DNA from 4 places in the Guptibacillus hwajinpoensis genome. Region 3 is predicted to be linked to each of the others. Evidence: riboswitches for the same ligand, from Rfam matches in the RefSeq annotation. Region 3 holds a riboswitch; each other region holds the start of a gene.
What was found. Region 3 has a riboswitch for S-adenosylmethionine ahead of metX (homoserine O-acetyltransferase MetX). Riboswitches for the same ligand answer to the same signal wherever they lie in the genome.

Region 1 (3,433 bases), 1.5 Mb from region 3:
TGCGTCAACGTCGCCAATTTCATCAAGTCTTGATAAATCGTAGCCAGTAGACCATAATTCAGGCAACACGATAATATCTGGCTGTTGACTCGCAGCTTCAGAAACGAGCTGTTCAACCTTCTCGAAATTCTTTTCAGGATCACCAAAAGCAATATCAAATTGCAACAGGGTAAGCTTTTTCATTGAATCTTCCTCCTCAAGCTTTTAGAAAATTTACTTTACATGATTGTGTATCCAAGATAACATAACTTACTAGAATTTCACGAAAATTTTAACAGGATGTGATTGACTTTGAAACACTTTGAACCATCAGAAGCACTTAAGCGGCTACCAGAACAATTTTTTGCAAAGCTTGCCGGGAAGGTAAATCATTATGTTGAAGCGGGGTATGACATTATTAACCTTGGTCAGGGGAACCCGGATCAGCCAACTCCTCAGCATATTATCGAATCACTACAAAAAGCTGCTGAAAAGCCCGCTTATCACAAATATCCACCCTTTCGTGGACAGCCTTTTTTGAAAAAGGCTGCAGCTGATTTCTATAAGCGTGAGTTCGGGGTCGATCTTGATCCTGAAAAAGAAGTGGCTGTACTATTCGGGGGGAAAGCTGGTCTTGTTGAGGTTAGCCAATGTTTGTTAAATAAAGGTGATCTGGCATTGGTTCCTGATCCAGGCTATCCTGATTACTGGTCGGGAGTAGCGATGGCGGAAGCAGATATGCACATGATGCCGTTACAAGAGCAGCATGATTTTCTACCGGATTATGAAGGGATTCCTGAGGAAGCACTTGAAAAAGCAAAACTTATGTTCTTGAATTACCCAAACAATCCGACAGCCGCACAGGCGACAGATGCCTTTTTCGATGAAACTGTTGCATTCGCGAACCGACATGACATTTGTGTTGTACACGATTTCGCTTATGGTGCTATTGGGTTCGATGGAAAAAGGCCAGTGAGTTTTCTAGAAACAGAAGGAGCGAAGGATGTAGGCATTGAAATTTATACGCTTTCGAAGACATACAATATGGCTGGATGGCGCGTAGGCTTCGCAGTCGGAAATCCATCTGTTGTTGAAAGCATTAACCTATTACAGGATCACTTTTATGTTAGTTTGTTTAGTGCTGTTCAAGAGGCAGCTGCAGAGGCGTTACTAGGTTCTCAATCTTGTGTAAGAGAGCAGCGCGACACGTATGAATCTCGTCGTAATGTACTGATTAAAGGATTGCACGATATTGGCTGGAATGTGAAAGCGCCTGCAGGCTCCTTTTTTTCCTGGTTAAAAGTACCCGATTCTTTTACTTCAGAAGAATTTGCCGATTATCTTCTTGAGCATGCGCAAATTGTGGTAGCACCTGGAAATGGCTTTGGAGAATATGGTGAAGGGTATGTACGCGTAGGACTGCTTACGTCGGAAGAAAGGCTTAAGGAAGCCGTGGAACGAATAAAAAGGCTCGAACTTTTTTGAATTCAGAAAAATCAAAAAAGGGATTGACAGTTTTTAGTGAGTCTGGCATAATTCGAATCAATTAATCTAATAGCAATACTCTTATCCAGAGAGGTGGAGGGACGAGCCCTGTGAAGCCCGGCAACCGATTTTCAAGTTTACTTGAAAACACGGTGCTAATTCTCGGCAGCAAAAGCTGGAAGATAAGAGGAGGAGCATAATGATTCAGGCCTCTTCCTCAGGAAGGGGCCTTTTTGTATGCGAATAAATCAGCAAGCAATTACGGTTGATCGAGCGAAAGGGATGACCAACATGGGAAATGTAATTGCCACGTATCTTGTAAAAGGCGATAAGAATTTATCACAGCGTGCAGAATCGATAGCGCTGGGACTGACGATCGGAACGTGGACCGATTTGCCTCAGCTTGAGAAAGAACAGCTTATAAAGCATAAAGGAGAAGTAGTTCGAGTCGGAGAGAAGGATGGAGATGGCATTATTGTTATTTCTTACCCTGCGCTTAACTTTAGTCCGGATCTTCCAGCCATACTGACAACAGTGTTCGGAAAATTGTCTCTAGATGGTGAAATTAAGCTCATTGATCTGGTTTTTTCAGAAGATCTTCTTAGACACTTTCCGGGTCCATCCTACGGAATTGGCGGCATTAGAAAGCTAACTGGCGTGAGGGATCGCCCCCTATTAATGAGCATCTTCAAAGGGGTTATTGGAAAGCCGCTTGATGAGCTGGTTCTACAAATGAAGCAGCAGGCGCTTGGCGGAGTAGATTTTGTTAAGGATGATGAAATTTTATTTGAAAATGATTTAACACCACTTGAAGAACGCGTCCCTGCCATGAAAAAGGTTCTGGATGAAACGGCAGAAGAGACAGGTAAGCGCACACGCTATGCCGTTAATTTAACTGGGAGAACGTTCGGTCTGAAAGATAAGGCTAAGCGAGCCATTGAACTTGGAGCTGATGCATTATTGTTCAATGTTTTTACATACGGATTAGACTCGCTGGAGTCACTTGCTGAAGATCCTGGAATAACCGTGCCAATAATGGCCCACCCTTCCTTTTCCGGAGCAATTGCAGGCTCCAGTTCATATGGACTCAGTTATTCATTGTTACTTGGTAAATTACTTAGAATAGCAGGTGCAGATTTTTCATTATTTCCATCGCCTTACGGAAGTGTTGCTCTCGAACGAAAAGAAGCGCTCGCTACGGCGACAGCTCTAACTGAAACATCATCATTGCGAGAAACCTTCCCGGTCCCATCAGCAGGCATTCATCCGGGTTTAGTACCATTGCTAATAAAAGATTTTGGAATAAACAGCGTTATCAATGCCGGTGGTGGCATTCATGGTCATCCTGGTGGAGCATGGGCAGGTGGAAAGGCATTTCGAGATGCAGTTCACGCCGTTTTATCTGATAAGTCTCTTGAAGATGCTGCAGAAGAGAGCGAAGAGTTAAAGGCAGCTCTTACGAAATGGGGAATGGCGGAGGCGGTACGATGAAAAAGCAAGTGATTTTTTGTGATTTTGATGGCACGGTCACGAACGGCGATAACATCATTTCACTGATGAAGAAGTTTGCACCAGATGAATGGGAACAGATCAAGGATCAAGTCCTTGATCAAACGCTCTCGATCAGAGAAGGAGTAGGGGCGATGTTTAGCTTAATCCCCTCAACCCTGCATGATGAGCTACTTAATTACTTGTTAAAGACGACAGAAATCAGACCTGGATTTGAAGAATTTGTTGCGTACACGAAACAGGAGGGGATTGATTTATACATCGTAAGTGGTGGGATTGACTTTTTTGTCTATCCACTTCTCGCCCCGTTTGATATTCCAGAGGGTCACATCTTTTGTAACGGTAGTGATTTTTCAAGCGAGACCATTACGATTACCTGGCCGAACCGCTGTGAAGATGACTGTCAGAATGACTGCGGTTGCTGTAAGCCTAGTATATTGAACCGTTTTGGTGATGAGTT
Region 2 (3,433 bases), 670 kb from region 3:
CAAACAAATTGCAAGTGACTCTGGCATTGAATTAACCGGGGAGGAGCTTGATGGACTAGTGGCATTATTTAATCGAATGAAGAATCTTGACATCGATTGGGATCAAATGAAAGGTCAGTTAGAGAACGCAAGGGAAAACCTTGATGAATTCTTGAATAAAGAAGAAACACAATCATTTATTCAAAAAATTATTGATTTCTTTATCGCGCTTATTGATGGTATAAAAGGGGTATTTAAATCGTAAAGTGACATTGAACTGAAACTTTTCCTGCTTGTAATCGTATAAGGAGAGAAGGAAAAAGGAGGGAGCGAAGATGGAAATTCTATCGTTGCCAGCTATAGGTTTTCTAGTCGTACTGCTTAGCGTACTTTTTTTGTTTGGTGAATTGCTTGTTCGTGTAAAAGGGATTTTTGGTGTCATTGGGATTCTCATGTTAACGTTCTACTTTAGTTTCCATCTCACGTCATTACCTTCCATGCTATGGATGGGGCTTGTTTTTGCGGTTGGTCTCGCTTTAGTCATTCTCGATGGAAAGCTATTGAATGATGGAACTTTTGGGTTAATCGGTTTATTAATGATGGTCACGGCTGTCGCGATTCCCTCTCCATCTTTTCTATACGGTCTGCTTGTTTCGAGTGGCTTTTTGATGGGTACGGCTGCTTCTTTTCTATTTCTACGTGTTTTTCCAGCGCGTTCAATGTGGACTAAAATGACGTTGAAGGACCGATTGAGCAGTGATATGGGGTATAATTCTATGAATGAGGGGTACAAAGAATTAATTGGTAAAACCGCTACGACGATTACTCCATTCAGACCGAGCGGTACAATTCAATTGAATGAGAATAAATATAGTGCTATCTCAGCAGGAAGCTGGATCGATTCAAATGTCCAGGTTGTAATTACATCTGTTGATGGAACACGCATTGTAATCGAAGAACAAAAAGAGAAAAGTAAAAGACATCCAGTCTAATGGATATAGGCCTCGGGTCATGGATCCGAGGCTTAAATTATTAACTTTTTCTAATCCGTTTATCCCGATCTCTAAACTAGGGTTGACATATTGTTAGATAATAGTTAAGATTTAGAAAATAACTTATCAAGAGAGACCGAGGGACTGGCCCGATGACGTCCAGCAACCTGCCACCAGGCAAGGTGCTACTTCCAGCAAAATGGAGTCCATTTTGGAAGATAAGGTGAATCAAGGTAACCTGATCTGTCTTTCCAATTTGGGAAGGCTTTTTTAGTTATTAAGCCTCTCCTACTCATCAAATGTAATTAAGGGGGGTTTCTAAATGAAAAATGAGAAACAGAATTTTAAAGATGTTGCCGAGCGAATTGAGAAGATGCTCAGTACACTTAAGTATGGATCCATTACTCTGGTTGTACAGGATGGAAAAGTCATACAGCTTGAGAGACAGGAGAAGGAACGGATTTACTAAAAGCGCTGACTAGAAAAACTAGAGGCGGTTCTAACGATACTCGTTAGAATCGTCTTTTTATATGTTTCAAAAGGAGGTTTTGGTATGGAATGGTTATATGAAAATTGGTCAGGGGAAATTCCTTTTTTTGACAGTAACTCAAAAACTAAAGGAGCACTTGAGGTCCTTGATTGGGCTTATGCTACGTATCAAGACGATATTGTCTATGCCTGTAGTTTTGGGGTGGAAGGCGTTGTATTGATTGATTTAATTTCACAAGTAAATGAGAAGGCTGAAATCGTCTTCCTTGATACGGGTCTACATTTCGATGAGACATATGAACTCATTGAGCAGGTGAAAGCAAGATACCCAAATCTACGGATCAAATTAAAGAAACCAGAGCAATCAGTTGATGAACAAGCAAAGACATATGGTGAGGCACTGTGGGAGCGTAATCCTTCTCAGTGCTGTAATCTTAGAAAAATTATTCCTTTGAATGAAGAATTACAGGGAGTTAGCGCCTGGATTTCAGGCCTTAGAAGAGAGCAATCTCCCTTGAGACAATCGACTGAATTCTTGAATAAAGATTCTAAATTTGAAGCTATTAAAGTTTGTCCACTTATTCATTGGACCTGGAAAGAGATCTGGCGTTACGTGTATGAGAATGATTTACCTTATAACCAATTACATGATCAAGGGTACCCGAGCATTGGATGTGAGGTTTGTACAGCTAAAGTGCTAGAAGGAAGTGACTCCAGGTCGGGACGATGGGCAAATCAGGAGAAAACGGAATGTGGATTGCACCTTGATTCTGCTTCAAATAGGTGACGCTCATGAGCATTCTTGTTATTATCGTTGCTATGTTTTTTGCCATGAATATCGGGGCAAGCGGGGCGGCTGCTTCCATGGGGGTAGCTTATGGAGCAGGTGCTATTAAACGGAGAACGACAGCCTTATCTATATGTGCGATAGGAATTCTTGCAGGGGCAGCCTTTGGTGGAGGAGACGTTATTAAAACGATAGGGAGCGGGATTATTCCTTCTTCGATTCTAAGTGTTAAAGTAATCCTTATTATCTTTATAGCGGCGACAACAGCGCTGTTTTTAGCGAATATGATGGGCATTCCGTTATCTACAAGTGAAGTCACAGTAGGTGCAGTTGTCGGTGTTGGGATTGCCTATCGCGCACTTTATTTCTCAAACATCATTGTTATTATGCTACTCTGGCTGGTAATACCGGTTGTCGCCTTTGTAATGGCGCTCCTCGCTGGAAAGCTCGTATTAATTCTTAAAAGGCGGAGAAAAGTGACTCCAGGCTGGCAACGTGTATTGGGGGTACTACTTATTGTAGCAGGATTTCTGGAGGCTTTCTCTGCAGGAATGAACAACGTTGCAAACGCAGTAGGACCTCTTGTAGGAGCGGGGCTACTCTCACTATCAACTGGAGCATTGTTAGGCGGAGCGTTTGTTGCGCTTGGAGCGCTTGTTTTCGGCAGCAGGGTTATTGAAACAAATGGTTATCGGATAACCAGCTTCTCACTTGGGGAGGGTTTTGCCGTGTCGAGTACAAGTGCTGGTCTTGTAATCGGTGCATCGCTCTTTGGTATTCCAGTTCCGCTCACACAGATTACAACTTCATCTATTATTGGAATCGGAACTGCAAAAGATGGGTTTCAACTCTGGCAAAAAGATGTCATTACACGAATGTTGAAAGTCTGGGTAGTTTCACCAGTTTTTTCATTAGTGATTTCGTATAGCATGATTAAATTATTTCTAGAAAGTGACTTATACACATTAATTGCAATTGGCAGTGTTATTCTTGCAACGATTGGGTCGGGCAGTCTAATAAAAACGATTCGAACGCAGAAACAAGCGGTTCAGGATGAAGGAAGCATGTAACGTTTACTAAACAATTGGAGGGATTTATATGACAACAATTAATCCACATGGTGGTAATTTGATTAACCTTTATAAACCAGATGCAGAAGTAGCCGGAATTAGAAATGAAATAGAGC
Region 3 (3,433 bases):
TGATGAGGCGGAACCTGCTGAAAAAGATTTCGAGGAAGAACTCATTTTAGATGATTCGAATAGGCAACTGAATGAAGTGACAAAGGAAAGCGTTCCTTCGAAAGAACAGGAGCAAGAATCGAGTAACCAGCAGCAAGAACCTAATAAGGAAACAACGAAACCGGTCAAGAAAGACGATGATGGAACAGACAAAGCAGTCGTCAAGGAAGATAGAGATACTGATACTGAAGTTATAAAAGCGCAACAAGAAATGAAAGAAAACGAAAAAAAAACTGAAAGTAAAGTAAAGAAAGACGCTGAAAAAGAAGCCCAGAAAGAAGAGAAAGAAGCTGAAAGGGAAGAAAAGAAAGCCGAAAAGGAAGAAAAACAACTTAAAAAAGCTCAATTGAAAGAAAAAAGAGAATTAGAAAAAGATATGAAGAAGAATGAGAAACGAGTAAAGCAAGGAAACTCAGATCAGTCTGAGGAAGAAAACAAAGAGAAAAAATGATTCATGCTATTATTTTATATTTTATGACTAGAAAGCCAGAGGGGGTTCCCCTGGCTTTTTAGCGTTTTAAAACTATTCCATAATGGCAGGTAATGCTTTCACAATATCCATGAAAGAAGATTGGTCATTAAAAACGTGAGTTATGTTGTGGTTTTTATCTATTAATACTGTGGTTGGGACACCTGCGCATCCATATGCTTCATACGTTTCACGGCCATTATCTGCTAGTACGGGGAAAGGAAGGCTATTTTTACTAGCGAAGTCTTGACCAGCGTCAGATGAACGCTCTCGTCCGGTTACATTGATGGTTAAGAAACCAATAGTATCTGGATCAGCGTGTTGATAGAACTGTTCTTTCATCGGTAAGTCCTGCATGCAGTCAGGACACCATGAAGTCCAGAAGGTGAGCATCACTGGTTTACCGGTATAGTCTGATAATCGGACCGGATCACCGCTTCTTATTTCCTTTAATTCAAAACATGGAGCTTTCAAGGCTATTCTCCTCTCATAATTGTCATGTAAACACCTTATCAAATTTCTAGTTCTAATCAAATGGTTCGTATCGTAGACTGTTTTTAATAAAAAATTCACTCTCAAATAAATCAAAATTCGGAAAAAGTTTGACACTGATACGTCACATTGCTAAAATAAACACAATTAAATGAAAACGAAATATTCTTACTTATCTAGAGAGGCGGAGGGACTGGCCCTATGAAGCCCGGCAACCGTCAAACCATTCATGGTTTGAAAAGGTGCCAAATCCTGCAGGAGAAATCCTGAAAGATAAGCGGAGCTGATTAATTAATCAAGCCTCTCTGTCTTTCAGAGGGGCTTTTTTTAGTTTTAAGAAAGATGAAGAGAACTGAAACCGATAACGTGAATGACAATTGCCGTTGAAAGGAGTGGTAGGGGTTTGGACAGAGAGACAAGATACGAGGATTCACACGTTTCCATAGGGTCATTTGTACTTGAATCCGGTGAGGAGCTTCCTCACGTTGAACTCGCTTACGAGCGAGTTGGTCCTTCTGATGCACCAGTCATTCTTGTATGCCATGCACTAACAGGAAATCAATTTACAATAGGTGAAGATGAACCAGGCTGGTGGAAAGGATTAATTGGCAAAGGCAAGTACGTAGATACGTCAGAATTTCAGATCGTCACATTTAACGTGCTGGGAGGATGTAATGGTTCGACAGGGCCCTGCTCCATAAATCCGACAACAGGATTAGCTTATCAGGCCGACTTTCCTTTCATATCAGTAAGGGATATGGTTCATTCACAGAAACAAGCGCTAGAGCAATTAGGTATTCACCATTTGCACGCTGTAATTGGTGGGTCACTCGGAGGCATGCAGGTCCTGGAGTGGGGCATTCTTTATCCGGAGTGTATGGACCATCTTGTACCGCTCGCGGTGACACCTTCCCTGAGTGCCTATGGGATCGCGTATAATTCGATTTCAAGATTTGCGATCACAAAAGATCCGGAATGGAAAGAGGGCTATTATAATCTTGAAAAGCCGCCAGCTGCCGGACTCGCTACAGCAAGGATGATTGGTATGATTTCTTATCGAACAGATGACATGTTTCAAAAGAAGTTCGGTAGGAAAGTGAAGGGGAATCCTGGTGAGAGCCATACAGAAACCACTTATGATGTGGAGTCGTATCTTCACTACCAGGGGAATAAACTAGTTGGTCGTTTTGATGCGAATAGCTACTTATACTTACTGAAAGCAATGGATATGCACGATATAAGCAGAGGAAGAGACAGCATAGCAAAAGCAGCTAAGCTTATTCAGCCAAACGTGCTTGCTATTAGTTTTAAAGGAGATTTGATTTATCCACCTCATGAGTTAGAAAAAATGTTTAGTTTGGAAAGTATGGCGCACTTCTATATTGTTGATACAAAATTTGGTCATGATGGATTTCTCGTTGAATTCGATAAATGGGGACCGTTAATTAAACAACAGTTAAAAGAGACTTTGAAAATTTAAAGGAGTGATGTGAAATGGCAGAGAAACGTTATAATTTAGAAACGATTGGCATTCATGGAGGTTTACAGGCTGATCCTGCAACAGGCGCAAGAGCCCTACCGATTTATCAATCAAATGCTTACCGATTTAACAATACGGACCATGCGGCAGACCTATTTGCTTTGAAAGAAGAAGGGTTTATCTATTCACGCATTGGTAATCCGACAGTCGGTACGCTTGAAGAACGGATCGCCCAGCTTGAAGGTGGTGTGGGAGCATTAGGTCTCGCGAGTGGTATGGCTGCCATTACAACCGCGATATTGAATATTGCAAATAGTGGGGATGAAATTGTATCAGCTTCCACGTTATATGGCGGAACATACAATCTCTTTGCATCAACACTACCTAAATACGGTATTAAAACCAATTTCGTAGATCCCGAAAATCCTGAATCCTTTAGAGAGGCCATTACACCAAACACGAAAGCCATTTTCGCTGAAACGATCGGGAATCCTGGGCTTCATGTATTGGATATTGAGAAGGTCGCTGAAATCGCTCATGAAGCAGGGATCCCACTAATTATTGATAATACCTTTGCGACACCATACCTTTGCAGACCTATTGAACACGGGGCAGATATCGTAGTTCATTCTGCGACCAAATGGCTTGGCGGAAATGGTTCAACGATGGGTGGAATAATCGTAGATGCTGGTAAGTTCGACTGGAATTCTCCAAAGTTTCCAGGGTTCACTGAACCTGACCACACCTATCATGGTATCGTGTTTGCTGAGGCGCTTCCTGAAGCTGCCTATATTGTAAAGGCACGCGTTCAACTGTTACGAGACACGGGTGCTGCACTCAGTCCATTTAATGCCTTCCAAATCGCTCTAGGTGTTGAAACCCTCCACGTTCGAATGAAGGAACATGTGGCCAATACGCGTAAAATTGTCTCTTTCTTAAAAGACCATCCAGAA
Region 4 (3,433 bases), 830 kb from region 3:
AAATTCGATTATCAAATTAACCAGGCCGTATTTTCAACTTTCTCACGTTGTTCGGTTTGTAAAGAAGCCGTTCTTTTCGTTCTAATTAAAACAACTCATAGCGATCGCGGGGAAGAAGTTGAGTTATTTGTACACCAAACTTCATTCACACGCGAACCACTTGGCAGACTAATCGGGACGTCCAGACTTCCGGACGATCTAGAGAGAGTATATCGCTCAGCAGTCAACGTACATAATATGAAAGATTGGACAGCAACAGCAGTTATGGCCAATCGCGTGCTTGAAAGCATTACAGGTAGCTTCCTGTCAGAAAATGAGCTCGGGCAACCTTTATCCAAGCAGCTAGAAGCTCTTGCTAAACAGATTGATCTTGAAGAACCAATCATTAAACTCGGGCAACAAATGGGAAAAGGGAGCAACTTGAACAACTTGCTCTGTCTCGAGAAAGAAACAAGCGAAGAAACCGCAAATCTTATTATTGATTTATTAGACTCATTGATCGAATACTTGTACATTCTTCCCCAGCGAATTGTCAATCTTCAAAAGCAGATTGAAGGATAGCAAAAAGACAGGCTCCTCGATAATGAAGGAGCCTGTCTTTTCTATTTACTCTTTGATCGTTCACACTTAAATTTATGTCTTTCCTACAGCTTCTTCCTTTTTCTTAAATCCCGGATAGTTAATTGAAATCGCTACGATACCCGCCACAGCAATTAAAATAGGATAAATAGAATACGGCAGCAGCGCAAGTGGCGAAATGGACGCAAGACCGGCAGCCGCAAGTACCTGGGCGCCATATGGCAGCATCCCCTGCACACTTCCGGAAAAAATATCAAGAATGCTGGCTGATTTTCGCGGATCAACCCCATATTCTTCTGAGATATTCTTCGCAAGTGGTCCACCCATAATGATGGAGATCGTATTATTTGCAGTCGATAAATCAAGCACACTTGCAAGCCCGGCTATTCCAAACTCAGCTCCTCGACGCGAGTTTACTCTGCTTAAAATTTTATCAAGCACGTATTGAATCCCGCCATTGTGCTTAATTACCTCGATCATACCGCCGATGATAAGAGCAATCATTGCCAGGTCTTCCATACCTTTAATGCCTTCCGTAATCGTAGAAACAAGACCGTTCATTCCAAATGAACCATTGTACAGTCCTACAATCCCTGCAAATACCGTGCCACTAACGAGTACAATAAGGACATTGACTCCAGCGATTGCAGCCGCCAGCACACCTAGATAAGGGATAATTGTGATAAATTCAAAAGCACGATCGCCACCGACTGTAGCGTGTGCTCCCATCGTCATCACGCCATAGATGATGGTGGTGATGACTGCTGCAGGAAGAACGATGAGAAAGTTCACTTTGAACTTGTCTTTCATTTGTGTATTTTGCGTTCGCACTGCCGCGATCGTTGTATCGGAAATCATGGAGAGGTTATCCCCAAACATTGCTCCACCAATCACCGCTGATAAAGCAAGGGCTGGTGCGACACCTGTCTGTTCAGCAATCCCAATTCCAATTGGAGCGAGTGCCACAATCGTCCCCATTGACGTACCCATCGAAATGGATATAAAGCAACCGATCAGAAACAGGCCGACAATTAAAAGATTTGCAGGCAGGATTGAAATGCCCAGATTTACAATGGAATCTACCGCTCCAATCTTCTCAGCTGTTCCTGCAAAAGCTCCAGCTAGCAAAAAGACAAGAATCATCAAAATGATGTTTGAATTACCCGCACCGCGGCAAAACACCTCAACCTTCTTCATAAAACTTTCTTTTTGATTCATAGATAGCGCTACTCCTGCTGAAATCAATGAGGCAAGAATCACCGGCATACTATAAAAATCTTTTGTAATAATTGCTGTCCCAATAAAAAGTACAATAAATACGCCAAGCGGCAGCAATGCCAGGCCATTTCCTTTTATCTGATCGTCCATTGTCTCTATCTCCTTCTTCTGTCTACTTCATTACAGTTACACTAAAAAAGCCCACTTCAAGAGAAGAGGGCCTTACTCTTATCTCTCAAGATTTCTCTTGCTGGAAGCAGCACCTTTCTGATCAACAGAGGTTGCTGAAGCTTCATTGGGCCAGGTCCCTTCACTTCTCTTAATAAGTAATATGCAGTTATCAACGAACAGCAGTGTAGCACGCATTATTCTGATGAGTCAACTGTGAATGACTGGGATATAAAAAAACTCCTTTGATAAAGGAGTTTGATCCTAGCTGATTTCGTGCTAACGTGCCAGGAATCGTTCGATATCTTTCATAATTAATTGTGGACGTTCTTCAGGAAGAAGGTGCCCAGTTTTTTCATAAATGATTAACTCCGCATTTGGTAAATCTTCACTTAAGCGTTTCCCCACCTTGAGTGGCACCACTCGATCTTCCTGGCCCCAAATTAACAGGCTAGGTGTATGAATTTGTTTCAGTTCTGCCTCAGAAAGGTCGCCTTCACGATCACGAATCATTCTTACTAGCGAACGAAAAATGCCTTCATTGAAAAACGGCTGAATGTAGCCATCCATCATCTCTTCGTCAATCAGCTTTGAATCATAAACGCAATTCAATAAATTTGCTCTTACTCCTTTGCGGTACAGCCAGCGTTTCAAATATACAGAGAAAAACGGTAGATAAGAAGTGTAAACGAGACTTTGCTTTGCTTTCTCAAGGTATCCAGAGCTGCAAAGCAAGATGTTTCTGCTAACGAGGTTACTCTTTATAGCGGAAGCTCGCATCGCCACCTGCCCTCCCATTGAATGACCAATCATAACCGTCTGTTCAACAGAAAGCCTTTCAAGCAGTTCCACTACCACTTCTGCATAATTCTGGTAGGAGTGAACGAAACAGTTTGATTTCTCACTTCGTCCAAATGGCGGAAGGTCGATAGCAACTACCGTATACCCTTTTGTAAGTAATGGGATCAGTCTTCGAAAGCTGAAGCTCGAAGATAAAAAGCCGTGAAGGAGAGTAATAACGGGTCGGTCCGTCGCTTTATTATTTTTATAATACTCATAGTGAATGTCAATGCCTTTAATGTTTTCTTTGTAATGGTTAAGGTGCTCAGCTAATAACATCTCTTATCTCACTCCGGATTTTGGTTTATACCTATTTTACCCGGTTTTACGAATGAAAAACTTTTCTCTTCATGGGGAGTACTACCATTCTACCTCGCTTCCACATGAACAAGATCTGTTAGTGGAATCCTTCTTTTCTTCTCAGTGTCATCAATAATGCGAAACTCACGGTTAAGCTGATCGAAATAATGAACATAGCCATGTATAACATAGGTTTCACCGTCTTTAAAATAATAAAAATATAGCGGGCGATGAAACGCCATCGCTTCACAAATCACTTCATTTATCTCTTCTATTTTCTGTTCATCCAATACTGGTTTATCTTCTTTTCGTTCTGCCGCCTTCCAAC

Region 1: another riboswitch for S-adenosylmethionine. It lies ahead of ABFG93_RS07710 (2,3-diketo-5-methylthiopentyl-1-phosphate enolase); the one in region 3 lies ahead of metX (homoserine O-acetyltransferase MetX).
Region 2: another riboswitch for S-adenosylmethionine. It lies ahead of ABFG93_RS18965 (YezD family protein); the one in region 3 lies ahead of metX (homoserine O-acetyltransferase MetX).
Region 4: another riboswitch for S-adenosylmethionine. It lies ahead of ABFG93_RS19815 (Na+/H+ antiporter NhaC family protein); the one in region 3 lies ahead of metX (homoserine O-acetyltransferase MetX).

The regions. Positions count from the first base shown of each region.
Region 1 covers NZ_CP156674.1:1,515,237-1,518,669, reverse strand. Annotated here, with positions in the region: gene ABFG93_RS07720 (carbon-nitrogen family hydrolase) at 1-183, opposite strand, end outside; gene ABFG93_RS07715 (pyridoxal phosphate-dependent aminotransferase) at 292-1,464, shown strand; SAM riboswitch class I at 1,543-1,653, shown strand; gene ABFG93_RS07710 (2,3-diketo-5-methylthiopentyl-1-phosphate enolase) at 1,756-2,955, shown strand; gene ABFG93_RS07705 (2-hydroxy-3-keto-5-methylthiopentenyl-1-phosphate phosphatase) at 2,952-3,433, shown strand, end outside.
Region 2 covers NZ_CP156674.1:3,679,034-3,682,466, forward strand. Annotated here, with positions in the region: gene ABFG93_RS18955 (DUF1002 domain-containing protein) at 1-244, shown strand, start outside; gene ABFG93_RS18960 (NfeD family protein) at 315-971, shown strand; SAM riboswitch class I at 1,092-1,196, shown strand; gene ABFG93_RS18965 (YezD family protein) at 1,294-1,440, shown strand; gene ABFG93_RS18970 (phosphoadenylyl-sulfate reductase) at 1,525-2,247, shown strand; gene ABFG93_RS18975 (inorganic phosphate transporter) at 2,253-3,317, shown strand; gene sat (sulfate adenylyltransferase) at 3,346-3,433, shown strand, end outside.
Region 3 covers NZ_CP156674.1:3,005,070-3,008,502, forward strand. Annotated here, with positions in the region: gene ABFG93_RS15570 (anti-sigma factor domain-containing protein) at 1-490, shown strand, start outside; gene ABFG93_RS15575 (TlpA disulfide reductase family protein) at 563-982, opposite strand; SAM riboswitch class I at 1,170-1,280, shown strand; gene metX (homoserine O-acetyltransferase MetX) at 1,404-2,480, shown strand; gene ABFG93_RS15585 (O-acetylhomoserine aminocarboxypropyltransferase/cysteine synthase family protein) at 2,495-3,433, shown strand, end outside.
Region 4 covers NZ_CP156674.1:3,830,301-3,833,733, reverse strand. Annotated here, with positions in the region: gene ABFG93_RS19820 (hypothetical protein) at 1-561, shown strand, start outside; gene ABFG93_RS19815 (Na+/H+ antiporter NhaC family protein) at 634-1,947, opposite strand; SAM riboswitch class I at 2,023-2,126, opposite strand; gene ABFG93_RS19810 (alpha/beta fold hydrolase) at 2,245-3,084, opposite strand; gene ABFG93_RS19805 (YolD-like family protein) at 3,174-3,433, opposite strand, start outside.